Regions from separate parts of the Shewanella sp. 10N.286.45.A1 genome, predicted to be linked through region 3. Evidence: predicted binding sites of a transcription regulator. Region 3 holds the regulator's gene; each other region holds the start of a gene.
The links. The regulator sigma-54, encoded in region 3, starts transcription at its own class of promoters, with help from an activator protein. The targets are predictions, from matches to a motif close to GTTGGCACGNNNNTNGNNT.
Positions count from the first base shown of each region.

Region 1: the regulator sigma-54 is predicted to act here: its motif matches at 3,466-3,484, upstream of AB4238_RS18330 (YccF domain-containing protein).
Region 2: the regulator sigma-54 is predicted to act here: its motif matches at 1,664-1,682, upstream of AB4238_RS17510 (DUF3192 domain-containing protein).
Region 4: the regulator sigma-54 is predicted to act here: its motif matches at 2,866-2,884, upstream of AB4238_RS09230 (TorF family putative porin).

Region 1 covers NZ_JBFRMK010000274.1:1,364-7,251, reverse strand. Annotated here, with positions in the region: gene AB4238_RS18350 (PGPGW domain-containing protein) at 1-73, opposite strand, end outside; gene AB4238_RS18345 (substrate-binding periplasmic protein) at 373-1,155, shown strand; gene AB4238_RS18340 (M14 family zinc carboxypeptidase) at 1,237-2,235, shown strand; gene AB4238_RS18335 (alpha/beta fold hydrolase) at 2,235-2,993, shown strand; gene AB4238_RS18330 (YccF domain-containing protein) at 3,002-3,409, opposite strand; gene AB4238_RS18325 (1-aminocyclopropane-1-carboxylate deaminase/D-cysteine desulfhydrase) at 3,630-4,553, shown strand; gene AB4238_RS18320 (hypothetical protein) at 4,781-4,954, opposite strand; gene AB4238_RS18315 (mechanosensitive ion channel family protein) at 5,461-5,888, shown strand, end outside.
Region 2 covers NZ_JBFRMK010000254.1:20,273-26,160, reverse strand. Annotated here, with positions in the region: gene AB4238_RS17520 (GNAT family N-acetyltransferase) at 1-530, opposite strand, end outside; gene AB4238_RS17515 (DUF2789 domain-containing protein) at 1,003-1,233, shown strand; gene AB4238_RS17510 (DUF3192 domain-containing protein) at 1,251-1,622, opposite strand; gene AB4238_RS17505 (hypothetical protein) at 1,772-2,122, shown strand; gene AB4238_RS17500 (Zn-ribbon-containing protein) at 2,128-2,901, shown strand; gene syd (SecY-interacting protein) at 2,962-3,609, opposite strand; gene queF (NADPH-dependent 7-cyano-7-deazaguanine reductase QueF) at 3,669-4,526, shown strand; gene AB4238_RS17485 (LysR family transcriptional regulator) at 4,567-5,481, opposite strand; gene AB4238_RS17480 (alkyl/aryl-sulfatase) at 5,632-5,888, shown strand, end outside.
Region 3 covers NZ_JBFRMK010000044.1:5,523-11,410, forward strand. Annotated here, with positions in the region: gene mgtE (magnesium transporter) at 1-922, opposite strand, end outside; gene AB4238_RS03915 (HPr family phosphocarrier protein) at 1,055-1,330, opposite strand; gene rapZ (RNase adapter RapZ) at 1,317-2,171, opposite strand; gene ptsN (PTS IIA-like nitrogen regulatory protein PtsN) at 2,375-2,818, opposite strand; gene hpf (ribosome hibernation promoting factor) at 2,821-3,108, opposite strand; gene AB4238_RS03935 (RNA polymerase factor sigma-54) at 3,139-4,650, opposite strand; gene lptB (LPS export ABC transporter ATP-binding protein) at 4,787-5,518, opposite strand; gene lptA (lipopolysaccharide transport periplasmic protein LptA) at 5,515-5,888, opposite strand, start outside.
Region 4 covers NZ_JBFRMK010000106.1:384-6,271, forward strand. Annotated here, with positions in the region: gene AB4238_RS09220 (alanine/glycine:cation symporter family protein) at 28-1,398, shown strand; gene AB4238_RS09225 (hypothetical protein) at 1,476-1,655, opposite strand; gene AB4238_RS09230 (TorF family putative porin) at 2,125-2,820, opposite strand; gene AB4238_RS09235 (HU family DNA-binding protein) at 3,062-3,334, opposite strand; gene AB4238_RS09240 (response regulator) at 3,472-4,269, opposite strand; gene AB4238_RS09245 (hypothetical protein) at 4,648-5,034, opposite strand; gene AB4238_RS09250 (DUF4240 domain-containing protein) at 5,206-5,715, shown strand; gene AB4238_RS09255 (hypothetical protein) at 5,773-5,888, opposite strand, start outside.

The DNA.
Region 1 (5,888 bases), on a different contig from region 3:
GCAATATTATGAGGGCTGCACCTGTTAGTGTCAGTAATCCCCCTACGACAGTAATAAGTGTTTTCTTTAGCATTCCATTCTCCTTGTTTTACATTAGTTGTAAAACTTGCACCTGAGCATTCGTACGTTAATTGTACTCATTGAGTATATGCCTGATCTGCTTTGAAAGGTAAAAGCAACTGTAACAATTTCTGTCTTTAATATTAACCAAGTATAAGTTTTTGGCATTGCAATATTGCATTGTTCTATATTGAGTGATTAAGGTGTTTGCAACGCTAACCTTGGTGATATCGCTATGATTGACTAGAATCTTTGATAGGTAGTGCATGTTAATGCTGCGAGGCAGAAGGTAAAGGAGGCTTAATATTCAATATGCGTGGTTATATTTTTAACTATATTCAAAGGATTACTGATGTGGTCGGCAAATACCTATGGATTACGCTGCTTTTGCTGCTAAGCAGCACATCATCGTTTAGTTATGGGGACACACTGTATTTAACCTCTTTGCATTGGCCACCCTACGCTGGCAGTCAGTTGAAGAATGAGGGGGCAAGTATTGCGATAGCTCGTGCGGCATTAGAAGCTGTTGGGCATAAGGTTCAGGTCGATTTCTATCCTTGGAGCCGTGCTGTGCGAATGGCATCAAGAGATGATTCAAAATATTCCGGATATTTACCTGAATATGCTTACCCAACAGAAAAATTCGTCTTTTCAAATTCGATGGGGAGTAGCCCTTTGGGGTTGGTTGAGCAAAAGCGTCACCCTATTAGCTGGTCAAATCAGAGTGACCTTAATCAATACACTATTGGCATAGTCCAAGGGTACGTTAACACTGAACAACTCGATAATATGATTGCCCAAGGTGTACAGCCAGCTGAAGCGGTCGCTTCAGATATCCATAATATTAAAAAAGTAGTTTCAGGGCGCATAGATGCTGCAGTTATCGATACCTATGTTTTGGGTTATTTACTTGCACAACCTGATATGAAGCCTGTTGCTAGTCGAGTACAGTTGAATAAACATATTTTGACCCACAAAGAGCTTTATATTGCCTTTAAAAATAATGAAGAAGGTAAGAAGTGGCGCGATCTTTTTAATCAAGGTTTGGCTAAAATCGATGTGGATAAAATACTAAAACAGAACATGCCGCAATAGCTTTGTCATCTGCTTGACCTTACTCTGTCTTATTAGTCGCTTATTTTGTTCTCTTGACCTTAATCACTTCGCTATTAAATCATGGAAACATTGCCTACTGAGTTACAAACATTAGTGGACTTGATTGAGCGCTATCCGCAGTTGCATGCTAGAACCTTGGCTAAAGTAGAGCTTAAAAACCATAGTTATCCCGTTATTAGCGTTGAGTTGGGGGCAAAGGGAGCTGACGTGCCCTGTGTATTATTTGTTGGAGGCGTGCATGGCGTCGAGGTCATTGGCATTCAAGTAATAATGGCGTTGCTTGAAAGTATTCTATCTAGGCTTGAATGGGACTGCCAATTACAGCTGTTGTTAAGCAAAATTAAACTCGCTTTTGTTCCAATTGTTAACCCTATCGGATTACAAAATGGTACACGCTGCAATGGACAGCGAGTGGATTTAATGCGAAATGCTCCTATAGAGGCAGAGACGAAGGTTACCTTTCTCGTTGGTGGCCAAAAACTGTCATCTCATTTGCCTTGGTATAGGGGGCGTAAAGGTGTAGAGCAAGAAACGCAAGCTTTGATCCAGTATGTTGAACAGCTCAAAGCGAATGCCTCTAGCCTTATATCCTTAGATGCACATTCAGGTTTTGGTATGACCGACCACATCTGGTTTCCGTTTGCGGGTTCTAACAAACCGATACAAAACATAGGACAGATCCATTATTTAGAGCAGTTATATCAAGCAAGTTATCCTCATCATCGTCACTACAGTTTTTCACCTCAAAGCTTAATCTATCGAACTCACGGTGATATTTGGGATTACCTTGCAACGCCAAAAAATGATAAGCCTTTTTTGCCATTAACATTAGAGATGGGCTCTTGGAGCTGGGTAAAGAAAAATCCAAGGCAAATGTTTAATTTTGCGGGATTTTTCAATCCACAAAAGCAACACCGACAGTTAAGGGCATTACGCAAGCATACCGTTTTGATGCATTTTTTAATGGACTTAGCAGCAAGTCGAGAGTTGGAGAGTATGAGTTCAGATATGTTAATAAATCAACATCATGCCGCTTTAAGCCGATGGTTTCTGCGCTGATGGATATTGTGCCTAACATTAGCCAAACTAAGTGGATACTTGTGCGCGGTTTAATGCGTGACAAACGTCATTGGCAAGATTTTATTGGATCCTTATCTGCAGCGGTAACGGCATTCAATATCGATGTTATCGCACTCGATTGTTTAGGCAACGGTGAGTTCAGTCATGAGAAAAGTCCATTAAGTATTGCGGCTTATGCCAATGCGTTATTGGAGCAATTGGAGGGGAGTGATAACTGTATTATAGGGCTATCAATGGGAGGAATGATAGCGTTAGAAATGGCACGCTTAGCGCCAGATAAAGTCAGTAAAGTTGTTGTCATTAATACTAGTGCCGCCAATCTTTCGCCATGGTATAGACGTTTTAGTTTAATTGCAGTATTAGCTGCATTTAGGAAGCGAAATAGAAATCACGGGATTGATTGCTTGGAAGCCACTGCGCTCAAATTGTCTAGTGAAGGTTATGGAGATAACCACGCAATCGCTAAGCGTTGGACTGAGCTGAGGTTACAAAATCGAGTTGAATTTTTTAATGTTCTACGTCAAATTTGGGCTTGTGCTCGGTTTAGGTGTTGTGACTCACTGCAGCAGCCTATTGTTGTTTTTAGTGGCAAATTAGACAAATTAGTCTCGCCTGAATGTAGCAAGTTAATCGCGGAACATTATCGATGCCAGCATATTGAATTTACTGACGCAGGGCATGATATCAGTTTAGATAGTTCAGCTGCGCTTATCGCGCAGCTTAAAGCAGTGTTGTGATGAAAGGTTTAAGCTTTCGCAACCACGGTTTGACCAATAGGAGTTAAGCTTAAAATTGCTAGTTTTAAATGCTGTAGCGCAAACGGGATCCCGATGATGGTGATTGCACAAGCAAAGGCGTGCATAATGTGACCAATGGCAAGCCAGATCCCAAACAGTAAAAACCAAACAATATTGCCGACGGTACCAAATGCGCCAGTGCCTAGATCTTCCATGCCCGTGTGAGAACGACGATTAACAGAGTCTTGACCAAATGGCCAAAATGTCATCTCACCAATGACGAAACAGGCTCTGCCGAAAGGGATACCGATAATACTGATGAAACACAGTAAGCCTGCAAACCACCAAGCAAGACCCATTACAAAGCCGCCTAAAATAAACCATGCTATGTTAAACACTAAGCGCAATACTGCCATTTAAGATCCCTCAAAATAAAATTTAGTCACCAATCTCGATGACCCAATTTACAATAATGCCATTATCATGCCATGTTTTAAGTTGTTGTTTTAACTATGTTAGTTTGTGTCGTTGCGATTGCTTGTTAAGCAAAACCACTAAAAAGTGGCCTATTAGACTGCTAGTTCCTGAACTTAACACTATTTACGGGTACAATTATCCCCCCACGGTTTAAAGAGAATGCTTGTGTTCATCAACACACCAATTGATAGTATCGAATTTAACGGTAACCGAGTGTTTGTTAAAAGAGACGACCTGCTTCACAAAGAGTTCTCTGGCAATAAAGCGCGAAAATTTGCTTATTTTTTGAATAATGAGTTCCCAGGTGTTTCACGACTGGTTGGTTATGGCTCTCCTGTGGCGAATTCTCTCTATTCAATGTCCGCTCTTGCAAAACTCAACGGCTGGCAGCTTGATTTCTATACTGACCATATAGCTGCACAAGTGCTGAATTCTGAAAAGGGCAATTATGTGGAGGCCGTCGCAAACGGCGCGAATGTTATTGATTTATCGCTTGTTGTGGACAGGCAAAACCGAAGTTGTCGCGAATATATAGAGCAAGTGGTACTTCCTGCTGACAACCAAGCACTGTTTGTGCCTGAAGGTGGGCGCTGCCTTTATGCTAGGGAAGGGGTGCATCAACTGGCTAAAGAGATAAGCGACTGGTATTCACTAAGTCAATTGACAGAACTTACTGTGTTCCTACCTTCAGGAACAGGCACAACCGCTGTGTTTCTGAGTGAATACTTTTCACTCAATGCCCCCGCTATTTGCGTTAAAACCTGCGCCTGTGTTGGTGACGAAAACTATCTTTCTCAGCAATTTTCAGAGTTAATATCAGATCCGTCGCTTCACCCCCAAGTAGTGAAAACTGACAAAAAATATCATTTTGGAAAACTTTATCGAGAGTTTTATCAGATTTGGCAAAAAGTTGCTGAGCAAGGGATAGAGTTTGAACTGTTGTATGATCCAAAAGGGTGGATGTGCGTAGAAAAGCTATTCTCTGATACTGAAGACGTTAATATTCTCTATATACATCAGGGTGGTTTATTGGGAAATGCGACCATGTTACCGCGTTACCAGCGTAAGTATCCTACCACTTAATGCATTGGTACTAGTGCGTTGATAATTTATGTTTTATGGTGATTTTAGATTGAGGGGTGGGTATCCACTTGGTTAGGCTTTTTACCTGAGCAGAGGTAAAGCCTGAACCAAATGAAGTTAACTAAATAGCTGAATATGTTTCAGTCCTATTCGTTTGCCTATGAAGACAAACTATCGATACGAGTGAGAGGAAATGTATCGAAAAGTCGGTACTACAGATTTAACACTTACTTACTTGAAGACAATAACCACTTCATAAATTTAAGCGCTTCAGTGCGCTTTGAAAAAGTCTGTCTATTTTTACCTTGACTGTCAGTAAAGGCGATTGATGATTTGTTGACAGAAATTGAGTCTACTGGAAAGTTAACGGTAATTTCATGTCCATTTACTAGGTATGACATATGGTCACACTCCTTTTTATTAATGCTACCAATATTGGTAGTGTTTTATAACGATAGAATATCCTTAGCATTTTCGCGAAAGATGAATTTAAGTTCCATTCGAGATTACTCATCTTTTTATGCTTATACAAGTGGCTTGGTACGCAGTATTGTTAACGAATATGTCGCTAAGATCACAAATACTGAACTATTCTCAAGCTGCAACGAAGTAAAACATAAAGATATGACAGTAAAATGACTGCCGATTAAGATGATCGAACCTGTTGTGATAACGCTTATGTGGGGATCAAACGACGAATCGTGGACTTTACAGAAGGCGGTGAAAGTATATCAAAAAAGGGTATATCTCTAAAACTGAGCGGATTATATCCAGTTAGCACAACTTGTCAACACAATTAATCAAAATCGTATAGGAAATATAGTTAATTATTAAGTGTTAACAATACGTTAAACCATGCTAAGTTTAATGTAGCTTCTAAGTTGTTGGCTTTTAAAGGGGTCTATTAATGACAAGGATTATTTTTTATTTGGGACTGATATTGCTAGCGAGCAATATTTCTGTTGCATCTGCGGTTACAACAGGGCTTGCTAGTGCTGTTAAACCGAATGTAGAGTCGTCAGATGAGCCGAATACCACGAGTGTTAAAACCAGTAGTTATGACTATAAAGATAGTTTGTTTAGAGACACTCCGCGAGGAACGATTGAGGGGTTCTTTGAGGCAACATTTGAGCAGAATTTTGATAAAGCAGCCAAGTATTTAGATCTACGCTATTTGCCCGATGGAATGTCAAAGGAGCTTGGGCCTGAATACGCAAAGCAATTAGTGGCGATCATTGAGCGTAATATTTGGGTCAATCTTGAAGAGATCAGTGATTTACCCAGTGGAGCAAGTGATGACCAATTGCCAAATTATCGCGACGCATTTGGCCGAGT
Region 2 (5,888 bases), on a different contig from region 3:
GCATCACTAACAAATACACCCACACCATCAAGATGCGGTTGCTCATCACACCAACTTAGTACCGTTTTAACAAGCTGGCTGCCATACCCTTTCCCCTGTTCATTAGTTGAAACAGCAATAAATTGAATTATCCCACAATTAGCATTTGGTAAGCTTTCGACTATCTGATGCTCTTTTTTGATCCAAGCTTGAGTTGATTGCCAGCCAGCACTAATCAGCATTTTTAAACGCCAATGCCAGTAACGCGCTTCTCCAAGTGGTACTTGTTGAGTCGCAATGCAGGCGACTCCAATGAGTCGTTCATCTGAAAATATACCTATCAATCCCTGCTCTTGTTGCCACAGTTCATTTAACTCTTCACGAATTGCACCGCGCAATTTTTGCTCATACTGAGCAGTATCATTGCGATACAGAGCATCCATAAAGAAAGGGTCATCGTGATATGCATTATAAAGAATAGAAGCGGCGACTCTTAAATCTTCAGCTGTTAGATATACAGCACGGCACTCTTCCATGGCTTGATTTTCCATTGTTATTTTCCTAGATCGAGATCACACAATACCAATGTATCAAGCTTTACGAAAAGTGCAATTATTAATCAAAGCAAACATTAACAGCCACTCTTTAACGCTAATACTTTAGCTTTTCATGATAAAACAGTGACTAGGGCGGTTGACCTTTCGGGCTAGGATTTTGTTCGTATTCAATGCTTTTAGGGCAAGGCTTGAGCGATGCTGCACCGCTCGCTAAGTAAGAAGCTCGTCGCGCAGTGATAAGAGTGTTGAAGCGAGCCTTAAGAGCCGCACTTCCTGGCTATTTTCTTGCTTTAGAGAATGCAAAACCACATAGCCTACACCTTGTTAAAATAACCAATAAACTGGCGCAAAAACAACCGTCAAAGATCGCCCCGCCCTAGCTAAAACAATTGAACCGGTTTGAAACAGCAGATATATGAGGTTTGAGCCATACTATAGCCAAGCACTTTTCAACGGAGATAACGGCATGGATACCACCCAGGGAGATCTCAAACATCTATTTCAACAATTAGGTTTGCAAAGTGATGCTAATTCCATTGAGGGATTTGTTAGAAAGCATCAATTACCAGAGGGGCAGCTTATTCAACAAGCTGTTTTTTGGAGCGAATCACAACGACATTTTTTGGCAGAAGCATTAGCAGAAGATGCCCAGTGGTCTGATGTTATTGACCATCTGGACACCCTATTAAGAAAGTAATTTGGCGGGGGTAACGCTTAAATTTTGCTGTAAGCCATCTCACCCCAGCCGACGACTGCGTTATTACTAATGACGACAGGAGTACATTCGTCTTTAGTCGTTTTACCGTCGCCTTTTAAACGTTGAGTTCGGTAAAACAACACATGCACTTCTTTATCTTGTTGGACATAGGCTTCATTAAAATCGGCAGTGCCCATAAGCGTCGTCACTTGATCTTTAGACATTCCCAAAGCAACCTTAGCGAGATTGCCACGGTTAGTTTCTTGTGTTTTCTGCCAAGAACCATTGCTATCCCAATCTGATTCACCATCACCAACATTGATCACGCAGCCAGTTAGCCCTATGCTTGCAATCCCAAAAAACGCTAAACTTAATAAATTTTTTCTCACATTAACTTCCTGTATTTATTTTGATTTTATAAACTTTGATAAAGCAAACTGCATGCCAATAATTAAGTTATTGTTTTTATGGAGCTTAACTGATTTAAGTAAACCCTTTTTACTAAATAGACTATTAAGAGTAAGGAATTTAACCAACGATGAGTCCACTAGACCAAGTACTCTGCGCCGCAAAACAGCTTAGCAAAGAAGGTAAAAACCCTACTCTTGCGTTAATTAAAACCAAATTAGGGATCAGCGTGGCAATGCCAATCTTGATCCAGGGTCTACAACAATACAAGTCGATGAGTGATGCTGATAAAGCCAGTATCAAAACAACCGCGCAAATCAATGCTAGCGCACAAGAAAATCTGCAGCAGCAATCTACTGACGATCAACGTAGAGTGGAAAAATTGGAGCAAGAGCTTGTGCTACTTAAAACTGAGCTTAAAGCTGTAATGCAAAGATTGACCATACTTGAATCGGCTGCCAAAAAAACCTGTGAGAAATAAAGACAATGCACGTCATTGAATTAAGATTTGAATGTTTCGACAACACCACCATTACAGCAGCAGAAAAAGCGATTAATGGGTTACTAGAGGCTTACCGAGCAAATGGTCAAATACTTGGTCGTGAATTTGCGGTTGCCTTTAATGACGGTGAATTTAAAGCTCGCTTATTAACCCCAGAGAAAAGCAGCCTTGCCAAGCGTTTTAACAGTCCATGGGTTGAAAAGACGCTCTCCGAACTGACAGACGCTAAACTGCTTGCCCCACGAGAAAAGTATATTGGTCAGGATATTAACTCGGAGGTTTCTAGCCAAGAAACACCAAGCTGGCAGCTACTTTATACCAGTTATGTGCATATGTGCTCACCGCTGAGAAATGGCGATACACTGCAGCCTATACCACTTTATCAAATACCAGCTACTGCCAATGGCGATCATAAACGCATGATCCGCTGGCAGACCGAATGGCAAGCATGTGATGAATTACAGATGGCAGCTGCGACAAAGGCAGAATTCGCCGCATTGGAAGAGTTAACAAGTCATCAGAGCGATCTGTTTAGACGAGGCTGGGATCTGCGCGGCAGAGTCGAGTATCTAACCAAGATCCCAACTTACTATTATCTCTATCGCGTGGGCGGTGAAAGCCTCGCCAATGAGAAAAAGCGCTGTTGCCCAAAGTGTGGCAGTAATCAATGGCTGCTTGATGAGCCATTACTAGATATGTTTCATTTTCGCTGCGACACATGCCGTATCGTATCGAATATCTCTTGGGATCATCTGTAATAACATTCAATAAAAAGCCTGAGTATGCCCATTACCCAGGCTTTTTAATGAAGCAAGGGATTACTTACCCAGCAAATTACGCCACATAATCTTCATTCGCTGCCAGATCCCCGGATGATCATAGGCGGGGATTACTTCCTCGACCAATTTAACCGGTGGCGTAACACGCGGGCTGATCTTGCTGATAAAGCTGTTTAAAGAGTCCGCTAACTTAAGACTTTGTACTTGACCGGCAATTTCTACCCAAACGCTGCCATCAGCATTGTTTACCGTGATCATCTTGTCTTCATCATCAAATACACCAATAAACCAAGTAGGCTCCTGTTTAAGCTTCTTTTTCATCATTAGATGACCAATCATATTTTGCTGCAGATGCTCAAAATCACTTTGGCTCCATGCTTGCAATAGCTCTCCAGTCCCCCATTGTGAATCAAACATCAGTGATGCAGCAAAGTGAGAACCATAAAAGCCATTTATATCATCATGTAAAGACAACTCTAGCGCATGCTCAACATTATCAAATCGTCCTGCATCAACTCGAACAACGCTGTTCCATTGCAGCGCCTCTTCTGTTTCAACGTCAACGTCACCCACAATGCACTCAGACGGTTGCTGCTGGGCGTAATATCTAGGGTGCTCACCTAATGCATCAAGGTAAGCTTGTTGATAGTCGTTTAAAAAAATATCCAGAGCAGGTAAAGAAGACACTTAAGCCGATCCCAAAATCAGTTATAATAAGGGTCTATTTTGACATGGAAACCGTATTGATGACAAAACATCATGATCCCTATAGTGACGCAGCCGAACTTTCACAACTAACATTAGGCAAGTCGACTGGCTACCAAGAGCTGTATGATGCTTCTTTACTACAGGGCGTGCCGCGCAAACTGAACCGTGATGCAATTGGACTTACCAATGATTTGCCGTTTCATGGCTGTGATATTTGGACCGGCTATGAACTGTCTTGGCTCAATGCCAAGGGTAAACCAATGGTGGCTATTGCAGAATTCAATTTAGATTATCAAAGCGCTAATTTAATTGAGTCAAAATCGTTTAAGCTGTACTTAAACAGCTTTAACCAAACTAAATTTGATGATGTTCAATCCGTGCAATCGACCTTAAGAAATGACCTATGCGAATGCGCACAGGGTGAGGTCAGCGTTAAAGTCATTGAGCCTAAACAGTTTAGCCATCAACGTATTGTAGACCTGCCAGGAACCTGTATCGATGATCTCGATATCGAAGTCGATGATTATAGTTTTAACCCAGATTACTTAGTCGACAGTGTTGATGAAAAAGTGATGGTCGCTGAAACATTGACCTCAAACCTACTCAAGTCAAACTGCTTAATCACCTCTCAACCCGATTGGGGCACGGTAATGATCCGTTACCAAGGACCTAAAATTAACCGTGAGAAACTGCTGCGCTACTTGATCTCATTTAGGCAGCACAATGAGTTTCATGAACAGTGCGTCGAGCGTATTTTTGTTGATTTGAAACGTTTCTGCCAATGTGCAAAGCTTACGGTTTACGCACGATATACTCGCCGTGGCGGCTTAGATATCAATCCCTATCGCAGTGACTTTGAAAACCCTGCCGATAATCATCGTCTCGCCAGACAGTAAATTATCCCTAACAAAAAACCGAGCCGATGAGCTCGGTTTTTTATAGCTCTAGTGTTTGGACAAGTTCAGTGATCTGCTCTCGTAACCAAGCATTCGCACTATTGCGTTGCAATTTTTTACTCCAGATTAAGTGATACTCAATCGGCCGAGTGTCAAACGGTAAAGGATACTGCGCCAAATTAAATAGCTGCGCATATTCTTTAAGGTAACGAGAAGATCCCACAGAGATAGCATCAGTTTTAGATGTTGTCGCCAACATACTTAATAGCGAAGATTGCTCACTATAGGTTTTACGCTGCGGTAAAGCCGTTTCACTATACAGCTCGGTGATAGCAAGATTTGAGCGGCGCATCTTAAACACCACATGCTTCTCAGAGAAGTAGGCTTCAGAACTCAGCTGTCCTTGTATTCTCGGGTGCGCTTTTCTCGCCACGCAAACCAGTTTATCTTGCATTAAAAAGCTGATACTCAATGATGACGGTATTTGGCTCATTACATCTATTGCCAGATCCACTCGTTCAAACTGCAGATCCGCCTGCAGTTGCTCTTCATTTGAAGGGGGTTCTTTAAATACAATATCGACTGCAAGCCCTGCGGTTAACTTATCAATTGGCGCTTGTAGCAACTGCATAACCACTTCGTTGGCATACACCTGAAACTCTCTTGAGTGTAATGTTGGGTCAAATTGATCCATCGCAGCGACTACATCATCAATAGCATTAAAGTGACTATCCAGTTGATGATACAAGTTATGCCCAGCAGAAGTCGCTTCCACCCCTCGACCAACCCGAATAAACAGTTCGTCACCCAACTGCTTTTTCAAACGGTTTACCGCATTGCTCACTGAAGATTGTGTTAAATCAAGCTGCTCAGCAGCACGACTAAATGAACCACAACGATACACTGCAAGAAATACCGGAAATAGATTCAGATCAAATTGGTTTGTTTGTGGCATTGGCTTTATTACTATTTACAGCATGAATATTAAGTTTCAATCTAGCGATAATTACTAAATAACACAAGCACTCTACACTAGCCTCAATTCAATTTGTATTGACTCGGTTCTAGCTCAAATCCTGTTTAGAGCCATTTTTGAGGAAACACCATGAAACTTTCAGCCGTTACTCTCGCCATCATCAGTACCGTCACCCTTGGCTTGTCATCGACAACTTACGCAGCACAACATGAACATGACCATATAACTGTTCACTATGAAGGCAAGGCCGCGACCCAGCATACAGCGGAGCATAACCAAGCTATTGCTGAAACGCTTAACTTTGCTGACACCAAGGCTTTTGAGCAATCCTCAAAAAACCTTGTTGCCAAGTTTGACCAAGCGACTGCCGATATACTTAGGGCTGA
Region 3 (5,888 bases):
TGCTAACAGAGGCGGCGAGTAGCGCAGCAAATAAATTAACGGTTAACCATAATGAACGGCGAAAAGTACTTTTTAGTACGGGGCCAAAGGTATCGGTATCATCATCCATACCCGCCATACCCATCATTGAGTGTTCGGCATCTTCTCGAATAACGTCAACCACGTCATCAATGGTGATACGACCGAGCAACTTGTTGTCATCATCAACAACAGGTGCAGATACCCAGTCATGACGTTCGAATAGCTGTGCGACTTCACTGTCTGACATCCCTACGGGAATCGGTTCGACATCAGCTGCCATGATATCCCTAATAGATGAATCGGGGTTACATGTCAGTAGATCGGCAATACGGACACCACCAAGTACACGATCATGCTTATCGACCACGTATAGCATATCGGTTGCGTCTGGTAGTTCGCCGCGAATTCTTAAATAGCGCAGTATCACGTCGATATTGACGTCAGGTCTTAAGGTCACCGTATCGGTATTCATGATACTACCGGCGGTATCATCGGGGTAGGAGAGTGCTTGCTCAACCCTGACCCTATCTTGAGTGCTCATCGACTGCAGCACCTCATTGAAGACGCTGTCAGGTAAGCTTCTCAAAATATAGGCTAAGTCATCGGTGTCCATGCTTTGGGCTGCTTTAGCAACTCGCTCAGGACTCATTTGACTGATCAGACTATCTTTTAGCTCTTCGCCCAGCTCGTCGAGAATTTCACCCGTATGTTCTTGGTCAATCAATTGCCAGAGCACTTGACGAGTTCGTGGCGGCGAAGATTCGAGGATAAAGGCGATATCAGTAGCTGCCATGTCCTGCAACATATTGCGGACATGAACGAACATCCCGCTACCCAATGCTTTATTGAGCTGATTGAGGCGTTGATCTGTTGTTTCATTATCTAAGACTTCAATCGGCATGGATCCCTCTCAGGCTCGTGTAAAAGGCGCATATAATAACGTAAGTAATACCAATCGCCTCAAGAAATCGCTCACTGAATTAATTGGATTTGCGTCAGAGGTATAAAGGATAAATTTTACAGGAAAAGAGGGCTAGCTGTCTTCGTCAAATTTGGCATTGATTAAATGGCATATAGCCTCTAATGCTAGCTCTGCATCTGCTCCTGTTGCAACTAACTTTATGGATTTACCCATTCCAGTCTCTAACATTAGTAAGCCTAGTACACTTACAGCTGATGCTTGTTTTTCGCCTTGGATTATTGTTATTTCAGCATCAAATTCAGAGGCTAACACCACCAGTTTAGTAGCAGCTCTAGCATGAAGGCCAAGCTTATTACATATGGTTACTTGCCGTTCAATTGTTGGCATTTTTTAACTCGCGGTGGCTAGTGGTCACTTTATGTCGTCCATCTTTAAAGTGCTCGGCAAGCCTTTCCGTTACATACACAGAGCGATGCTGGCCTCCGGTACAGCCAATCGCAATAGTCAGGTAACTGCGATTATTACGTTCTAGATCGGGTAGCCATGTACGGAGTAGATTCTCTATCTGCCAGATAAATTTATTCACTAACGGGCGTTGATTGAGAAAGTCTTGTACTGGTTTATCAAGCCCTGTCATTGGTCTTAGCTCGGGTTCCCAATGCGGATTAGGCAGGAATCTGACGTCGAACATAAAGTCGGCTTCTGTTGGCATACCATGTTTAAACCCAAACGACTCAAACTTGATCATCAGCTCTTTATCAACATTACCCAATAAAATCTCACGAACTTGATCGTTAAGATCGTAGATGTTGAGGCTTGAAGTATCGATATAGTGGTCGACTATTTTGGCCAATGGTTCTAGCTGTCGGCCTTCAAGTTGAATGGCTTCTTTCAATGATATATTGGAATGAGACAGTGGATGAAGTCGGCGGGTTTCGTTGTAGCGTTTAAGCAATACTTCATCGCTTGAGTTTAGGAAGAAGCTGAGTAACTCGACACCTTCAGGTAGATTGGTTAGGTGCTTTTCTAGCTCTGTCTCTTTCTCTGGCATATTGCGAATATCGACACTAATAGCGACGAACTCTGAATTACCCGTTAGCTGCTCTAGCAGTGTTCCCATCATCGGCAACGGAAGATTATCGACACAATAATAGCCGAGATCTTCTAGCATTCTTAAAAGAACGGATTTTCCAGAACCAGAACGACCAGAGACTAAAACGAGTTTCATCTTTTGACTACCTGATAGAAGTTAGAATGAGTGTTTTATATATGTTTACAAGATGTACTATGGTATAGATTAACTTTTTTGTTGGTGAAAGCAAGAGCTTAGGCAAGAAGGAGATAATAAATAATATTGCTGTCATATATACTCAGGTCTTTAAATAACCTAGTTGTATAACATAAGGTTATTTAAAGACCTGACTAAATTAGCTATTGAGTGATCAAATCGTACAGCTCTGATTCACTGGTGCTTTTTCTCAACTGCTTAACGATAGCTTTATCGTTAAGCTTTTCAGCCATTGAAGACAAAGTGGCTAAGTGTTGCTCACATTGCTCTGCAGGAACCAAAAGTGCAAACAATATATCGACCGGCTGCTTATCTATCGAGTCAAAAGAGATCGGTGTTTCGCATTTGATTAATATGCCCAATGGATGGTCAATATTAGTCAATCGTCCATGCGGGATTGCGATACCGTTGCCTATACCTGTGCTACCCATTTTTTCGCGAGCTAAAAGGCTCTCGAATATCTCTTGTGAAGATAGAGTAGGGTACTGGACAGCGGCAATGTCGCTGATTAATTCCAGTACTTTTTTCTTACTGCCCGGAGTGGCACAGGTGGTGCACTCCGGCTGCAGGATGGTACATAGTTCCATCGTTAGTGTTTGGTCAGCTTCTCTTTGTGTTTAATAACCTGACGATCTAATTTATCGATCAGGGAGTCGATTGCGGCATACATGTCCGCATTTTCCGAAGTGGCAAAAACTTCCCCTTTTTTAAGGTGGATTCTTGCCTCGGCAATCTGCTGCATTTTTTCTACGTTCAAAATGACGTGGACATTATTGATCTGATCGAAATGACGTTCAAGCTTTGTAAACTTTTCTTCTACATAGCCACGCAGCGATGCAGTGATCTCGATGTGATGTCCAGTAAGGTTAATTTGCATAGAAAATTCCTCCAAGTGCCTAATTTTGAGTTATAAACTCTTACGTTGGTTTGAGGGCGGGATCAGCATTGCTTCACGGTATTTCGCGATAGTACGACGAGCAACTTTAATCCCTTGTTCTGCCAAAAGTTGCGCCATTTTGCTATCGCTTAATGGTTTCTTTTGGTTTTCAGCAGCGACTAACTTCTTAATAAACGCTCTAATAGCTGTAGATGAGCACTCTCCACCGTCGTCGGTTCCGACATGACTAGAGAAGAAATACTTTAATTCGAAAATACCTCTTGGGGTATGCATATACTTTTGAGTGGTAACCCTTGAGATGGTGGACTCATGCATCTCAACAGCTTCTGCAATATCGTTTAATACCATTGGCTTCATGGCTTCATCACCATATTCAAAGAAGCCTTGTTGGAATTTAACGATGCAGTTACTGACCTTTAATAAGGTTTCATTACGACTTTCTAAACTTTTGATAAACCACTTAGCTTCCTGCAAATGACCGCGGATAAACTGGCCATCGGCTTGGCTTTTAGTGCTGCGGGCCATTGATGCGTAATGTTGATTAACATTAATTTTAGGCATGTAATCTGGGTTTAGCTCAACCACCCAGCGGCCTTTCTTTTTGGCCACAGAGACATCGGGAATAACGTATTCATCTTTGCTGCGGGTGACTGCCAGCCCTGGTCTTGGGTTGAGAGTTTGGATCAAGCTAATGGCTTCACGTAGCTCATCTTCTTTAAGCTTAGTTTTACGCATTAACTGTCTAAAATCGCGCCCTGCAATCAAATCTAAATAGTCTTTGATGAGTAGGCGAGCATTATCAATATGTGGCGTAGTCGTCGCATATTGAGCCAGTTGGATTAAGAGACATTCGCTTAAGTCGCGAGCGGCTACACCTATAGGGTCGAAATGCTGTACGCGTTTGAGCACGGCTTCAACTTCATCAATTTCTATCTCTGGATCGCCCATCGCCTCAAGAATGTCTTCACAGTTTTGAGTGAGGTAACCACGTTCGTCAATAGCATCAATAATTGCGGTGGCGATAGCCAGGTCGTTATCAGAAAATGGTGTTAAGTTCTTTTGCCACTCAAGGTGCTCATACAAGCCTTCGCTGGTTTCTCCTTGGAATGGCATATCGTCATCACGCATCCCGCCGGAACTTGCATTTGATGAGACGGTATAAACTTCATCCCAGGTGGTATCCATCGGCAGTTCATCTGGCATTGAGTCTTGAGTTAATGCATCAGAGGTTTCTACTGCGGCGCTATCTTGCTGGGGATCGACTTCGGCGCTGGCGCTGTAATCGTTATCGCTATCTGATTCTGAGTAGTTATCGGATTCGCTGGTGGTGCGATCTTCGTTGCTGACAGGTTCGCCGTCAGATTGCTCTTCATCTAATTCTAGTAGGGGATTAGACTCTAATGCTTGCTGGATCTCTTGCTGCAGCTCTAAAGAGGACAGTTGCAGTAAGCGGATTGCCTGCTGTAACTGTGGAGTCATGGTTAGCTGCTGACCCATTTTGAGCTGAAGTGACGCTTTCATCTTACCGCTATTCCCTACACTGTAATTAAACGTTGAAGCTCGTTAATTTGGCGAAGAGAGCGTAAAGGCCCAACACTATGATTATATTAGTATACTTAACTAGTGTCGCGCTTTAAACGCTCATGTTGTTGATTAACTATAGCCTGAATTGTTCACCTAAGTACACTGCTCTAACCTGCTGGTTGTCTAAGATTTCGGCAGGCGTGCCTTCTGCAATGAGATTTCCGTGACTTACGATATATGCATGTTCACATACGTCTAATGTTTCACGAACGTTGTGGTCAGTAATAAGCACACCTAGGCCGCGACTTTTTAGCTGTTCAATGATTTTTTTAATGTCGATGACCGAAATAGGATCGACACCTGCAAAAGGTTCATCAAGCAAAATAAATTTTGGGTTGGCTGCTAGCGCTCGTGCAATTTCAACTCGGCGACGTTCACCACCAGATAGTGCCATACCTTGGCTATCTCGTATGTGAGTAATATGAAACTCTTCAAGTAAACTTTCTAGCTGCGCTTCACGCTGCTCATTATCAATATCGCTGCGAGTCTGCAGTACTGCCATGATGTTGTCACGGACCGAAAGTTTTCTAAAAATACTCGCTTCTTGGGGCAGGTAGCCAATACCTTTTCGAGCCCTAAGGTGCATCGGATCTAAGGTTAAGTCATCTTCATCAATAAAGATCTGCCCCTTGTCGCTCTGTACTAACCCCACAACCATATAGAAAGTTGTAGTTTTACCTGCTCCATTTGGACCTAATAGACCGACAATTTGCCCTGTTTTTACCGTTAAACTCACGTCTTGAACAACAGCTCGATTTTTATAACTCTTAGCTAAGTTGCGTGCGGTTAGCGTTTTTTGGATCATTGCTGCTCCTGCTTTTCTATCGGTTCCGCTGGGGTTTCAGGAGTCTCTTCTTGGTAGGCTTCAGGCTGAATGATAGTAATCACTCGGTCATTGCCTTGGCCGGTGCTTTCTGCAATAAGTTGCTGTAAACCAATATTGTACTTAATGCGGTTACCTGTGACCTGGCTACCCTCTTGCTCGAGTGTAGCATCACCTAGCAAGGTTAAGGTTCTGGTCGCGAGTTCGTAACGGATCTCTTTGGCGCTTGCCGTTGCGGGGCGACCATCTTCCATGACTTGGGTGTATGTTGCTGGCTTACCCGTAGCGACTAGGGTTTTCCCTGAGTTCGCTTCTTTAGAGAAAACCCGCAATTCATCAGCTTTCATTTTAA
Region 4 (5,888 bases), on a different contig from region 3:
TAAATAATCTGTATCAACGAGGTTTGAATGGAAGCTATTACTGAATTTGTTGGCATGATCAACGGTGTAGTGTGGGGTACCCCTATGCTAGTCATGATCTTAGGGGTGGGTTTATTCCTCACCTTTGGTTTACGCTTAATGCCAATCTTAAAACTAGGCACTGGTTTTAAACTGCTTTGGTCAGGCCGTATTCCTGATAAAGACAAAAACATGAAAGGTGAGATTAGCCCGTTTAACGCGCTAATGACCTCGCTATCAGCAACTATTGGTACTGGTAATATTGCTGGTGTTGCCACCGCCATTTTTATTGGTGGACCAGGGGCGCTATTTTGGATGTGGTGTACGGCGTTAGTCGGCATGGCCACCAAGTTTGCCGAAGCTGTATTGGCGGTTAAATACCGTGAAGTGGACGACAATGGTAACCACGTGGGTGGCCCAATGTACTACATCAAGAATGGTCTAGGTTCAAAGTGGGCCTGGTTAGGAACAGCGTTTGCTCTATTTGGTTCTCTAGCCGGTTTCGGTATTGGTAATACTGTACAGGCTAACTCAGTGGCTGATGCATTAAGCAGTAACTTTGGCGTACCGACTTGGGTTACTGGTTTGGTATTAATGGTCTTAGTTGGCGCAGTATTAATGGGCGGTATCAAGCGTATTGCTGATGTGGCCGGTAAGCTTGTACCTATTATGACCATTTTTTATATCGCGGCTGGTATTGCGGTATTAGTGGTTTATGCAGCAGAGATTCCAGCGGCAATTGAGCTGATTATTCACAGTGCATTTAATCCTGTTGCTGCACAAGGTGGCTTTGCTGGTGCTGCGGTATGGGCGGCAATTCGCTTTGGTGTAGCGCGTGGCGTATTTTCTAACGAGGCGGGTCTTGGTAGTGCGCCGATTGCACATGCTGCAGCTCAAACTAACAATCCAGTGGCTCAGGGTTTAGTGGCTATGCTAGGTACCTTCATTGATACCTTGATCGTTTGTACCATTACTGGTTTGGCGATTATTGTGTCAGGCGCATGGACATCAGGTGAAAATGGCGCGGCATTAACCTCTTTTGCATTTTCACATGCATTCCCTATGGGTAACTATGTGGTCGCAATTGCTTTGTCAGTCTTTGCATTTACCACTATTTTAGGCTGGAGCTTCTATTGTGAGAAATGTGTGCAGTTCTTATTTGGCGTAAAAGCGATTAAGCCTTTCAGGATCCTTTGGGTGATCGTGGTGCCTTTAGGTGCAGTGAGTTCTCTAGAGTTTATTTGGCTACTAGCAGATACGCTGAATGCCATGATGGCGATACCAAACTTGATCGCTTTGGCGTTGCTAAGCCCAGTCGTGTTTGCGTTGACAAGAGAGTACTTTCTTAAGAAGCGTGAAACGGAAGCGGCTGAGTCGTAGTTTGTCGTGAGGCTGATTGATTCATAAAGCTCCTGGATGTAATTCAGGAGCTTTTTGTTGCGCTTATCTCTTTGGTATCAAGCCCAAAACTCATCATCGCCCATTGCTTGTTTTAGCTGGGTTCTTTCTAAGTAAGCTTCTAAGCGTTTCTTGACATCTTTCTTGTGCGCTAAATCATCAGCTGCCTTTTTGTTTTTAGGGGCTGTTAACGCTTCAATTTCTGCATCGTTGGGCACAAAATCTAGTATCTGAGCCATCACGAATTCCTCTTTAAGAAGTATCCATCTTCTTGGCATTTTATATTGCCAAATAATGAAAATGTTATTGATACTTATAGGTTAATAACAGATTTTATCGTGCTCATTTTAGCGGAGTTTACCGCCACATTAGTGAGCGCTTAAGAAGGAATTTAGCAGGCAATTAAATAAAAATATGCGATCTGTATAACAAAATTACAGTTTGCTCAAGCCAATGGTTTGAAATACTACTTAATGCGAATTTTAGTGAAATTAAATAACGTTATATTGGGTTGCTTTAGATATAACCTCGGATTGATTTGGTTAAGTTTACCGCTAAGATCGCGAGCTAGGAGGGCGCTTTGGATCGCCTGAGCTGATTATGCATTGAATGAAAATGCAATGGGAGCCCACTGCATCATGCATTCACTTTGCACTCGTTTGTCAAAAACACCCTGTGCAGATCGCTTGCTTATAGTTAATCTAGTGATTAGAGATCGAAGCTGTAGCTGTAACCGAGCAGAACTTTTGCATCATCGTCTTCAAGATCAGTATCACTCACCATAAAAGAGACAGTACCAAAATCTGTATCTTTGCTTAGTGAAAGTGAATAGTCAGCATAGTTATCTGTACCATACCAAGCCGTTACCACATCACCCGTTGAGTAACCGTAATGAGCGGCAATTGAAAGGGAATCAGATAGAGGGAAAGTTAAGGTTGTTTGCAGGTAACCCATATCTTTCTCATCAAGTGCTGGAACGCCAGTGACATCACTTCCTGCATTAACTACATGGGCATAGCTTACAGCAATCCATTTCCAACTGGCTGCTAGCGTCACTTCACCGAAATCAACGCTGTCATTAGCATCTGGATATGCGTAGTAAAGATAACTAATGTCGTAACCAAACTCATCACCAATACTGCCAGCAAACCCTGCATAAAAATCAATTTCATAGCTGGTTTCATTGCCAAAGTCGACATTAGAAGCCCAAGTACCAGCATAGAAGCCGGCATCATGGCTGTAATCGACTCCGCCTTGCACCGCGACAGCATCATCTGTTTGAGTTATACCGCGCCACAAATAGTTAGATGTCGCTCCAATGTTGGCTTCGACCGCAGCATGTGCTGAAGTACTCAGTAGTAAAGTTGTGGTGATAACTGCAGTACCAAATAATAGCTTGTTCATTCTCTTCCCCTAGGATTATCATTTTTGTCATTGTCATAGAGGATAAAGCAAGGACCAAGCCAGAAAATTTCATATTATAAAACATTGCTTTAGGGAGTTTTATTGGTTACGAAGTGTCTATTTTGAGTCAATTTAGGGCAAGAGGCACTGGTTTAGTGCAATATTGAAGCGGAAGATAGGTTTCTGCAGGCATAAAAAAACCTCCTTAGAGGAGGTTTTATATTAATCACAGAGATTGTGATTAGTTAACGCTATCTTTAAGCGTTTTACCCGCTTTAAACTTAGGTATTGTAGCCGCTGGGATCTGGATCTCTTTACCTGTCTGTGGGTTACGACCTGTGCGAGCTGCACGCTCTGAAGTTTCAAAAGAGCCAAAACCAACAATAGAGATTTTCTCTCCATTCTTCATCGCTTCTGCAACAGTTTCTTCAAAAGATTTTAATGCACGTGCGGCTTCAGCTTTCGTTAATTCCGCAGATTCAGCCATTTTTGCAACAAGTTCAGTCTTATTCATTTGAATCGTCTCTTCTTTCCGTAGATTTATTTGTTAGTAGCGCTATCTAACATGCCACAAGCTTTTGCATTTGAAAAGCGCTTTAAGCCTATGAAATAGCCTTTAAAGTCAAAAATAGGAACGATTTCTCAATTTTTCTACTCTTCGAGCAGTTGAAACAGGATTTGTTTGACCACTTGAGGCTCAAACGGTTTGTCACATAGCGCATTGACTCCTGCTTGTGACACGTTACTTAAGTGGGTGTCATTGGCTTCTGATGACACCATCAGAATAGGAATATGAGATTGCTCGCTATCGTTGCGAATAAATTGTGTTAGTGCCAATCCATCAACACTGGGCATATTGTAATCGGTGATCACTAGATCAAACATCTGCTGTTGCATGATCTCAATCGCTTCTTGGCCGTCTTGGGCTTCGGTAATCATACGTAAACCAAGATTGGTAATTGTACGTTTAATGACATTTCTTGCCATTTTGCTGTCATCAACCACCAGTACTCGTAGATCTTGTACATCGAAATGCGTCAGATCTAATTCATCGTGGCTGAGTAGATCAATCGTTGCGTTGAGTGCTTTTCCAAGATGGCTCGAAGTAAATGGCTTTGGCAGTATGGCGACTACGCCAGATTGCCGATAGCTTTCTAGTTGCTCTTTGCGGCACTCGCTAGAGACTAACATGAACTGAATATCACTAAATTGCTCTGTCGACTTGAGCGTTTTTAGCAGCTCTAGGGCTGTACCATCTTCAAAGTGCATTGCGCTGGCAATGAGATCCGGTTGGTGGCGTTTAATTATATCAAGTGCCTGCTCAAGATTTGTAGCAGTTTGGATCTGTTTGACACCCTCTTGCTCTAATCGGTTTGCAATGATTTTTCGCTGAGTATCAGAAGGCTCAACGAGCAGTATCGACAGTTCACTGGGTTGTAAATCGCTCATATTTAGCTTTACCACTTATCGTTATTATTAGGGGCTGTTGATCTTTCATGGTTGTTTTTACAGCAATTTATTGGCCATTTTGGCAAGGTAGAGGCTATGTAGTGTAGTCATTCTCCACAAATAGTCTTTAACGTAGAAAAAATGGCCAAGAAATGCTGTCCTTTGGATTCGTTTCATTGCTTCTATTCTTTTATGACTAGAATGCGTTATGAGCTCTTCACTTAGCTGGCTATGCGTTATCGCTCAAGCCTAGCACTAGAAGCATTATTCTTTACGGTAAAGAATCGAACGAAAACTGAGCTCGAAAGGTCAACAGACCCTAGTTCTATGGCTATCCACCGCATTATAATGCGACAGTAATCCTTGTTAAATTGAAACTTATTCTTCTTGTTTTAAATAATCTTTCGTCTTCTGGCTAAAGGCAATCCAATATTGGAAGCTCATAGCAACCAATGCTGAGATAACTATCGCGCTAATAGGAATATCACGCCCTTGAAAAATCACTTTTACATCTTCTGGAGTAATTTGGTAAGCAATAACGGCTGCAGTGGCTAATGCTAATAGTGCTACAGTCTGAATTACCAAATATATTTTGAGTACTACAGCAGCCCAATAGCGGCGCATTATAAGCCCGTATAGCACTGGGAAAACGCCTAAAGTGAACAGGTCATAGGATTGGGTTGTCGCGGTGCGCCATAGAGCGGCAAAAGCTAGCAGGACATAGATAAACATTAACACTGCCAGCATGGGGTGAGGCTTCTTCATTGGCTTCCTAACTTTGTTGTATAAAGCGGTTATGTGTAGACCGCTGTGAGTGTAAAAAAATCAACGCAGTGAGTCTAGTGGGGATCCTTGTAGTTTTAATGGCAGAGCTAACTCTTTTGTCGAGGATTACGCTAGAATAGCGCTATAGCCACCGCATTTTTAGAGAGCACAATGACAGAGTCACAGTTTTGGGAGCTGGTTAGCCGAACTTCTCCCTCGCAAAATCAAACCGATTTAGCTGAAGTATTGAAGCAGAAGTTGGCACTTTTAAGTAACGAAGAGTTGCGTGATTTTGATAAAATCTTCGGTCAGCAGATGCGCCGCAGTTATTCTTGGGCTGTTTGGGGTGCAGCTTACATTATCACTGGTTGCGATTCAGAATATGCCTTTGCTGAGTTTAGGTGCTTTCTGATCTCTCTAGGTAAGGACTGGTACGACAAAGTTGTAGAGTCACCCGATGAGCTTGGGCATTTGACGGAGTGGCCAGAGAAAGATGGCTATGCTTACCCATTTTTAGATGAATATGATTTGATCGCCGGTCAGATCTATGAAGAACGCGCCGATGATGAACTTCCCTATGTGCCATCAGGCCAGGCGTCACCAGCAGGTAAGAAATTCTCTCATAAGAAAAAACAGCTCAAGGCTACTTATCCATTATTGAGTGCCGCTTTTCCGTTTTAAGACGGTAGTCAGAGACAAAAAAACGAGGTAAGGCCTCGTTTTTTTGTATCACGATACTTAGTCGGTACAAGCGCTAATTTCACTGTCGAAGTCATAACCGTGCGCTTCACACGTTAGCTCCATAAACTCCTCTTCTGAGTCATTTACCTGCTCGTCAAACTCTGCTTGAAGTT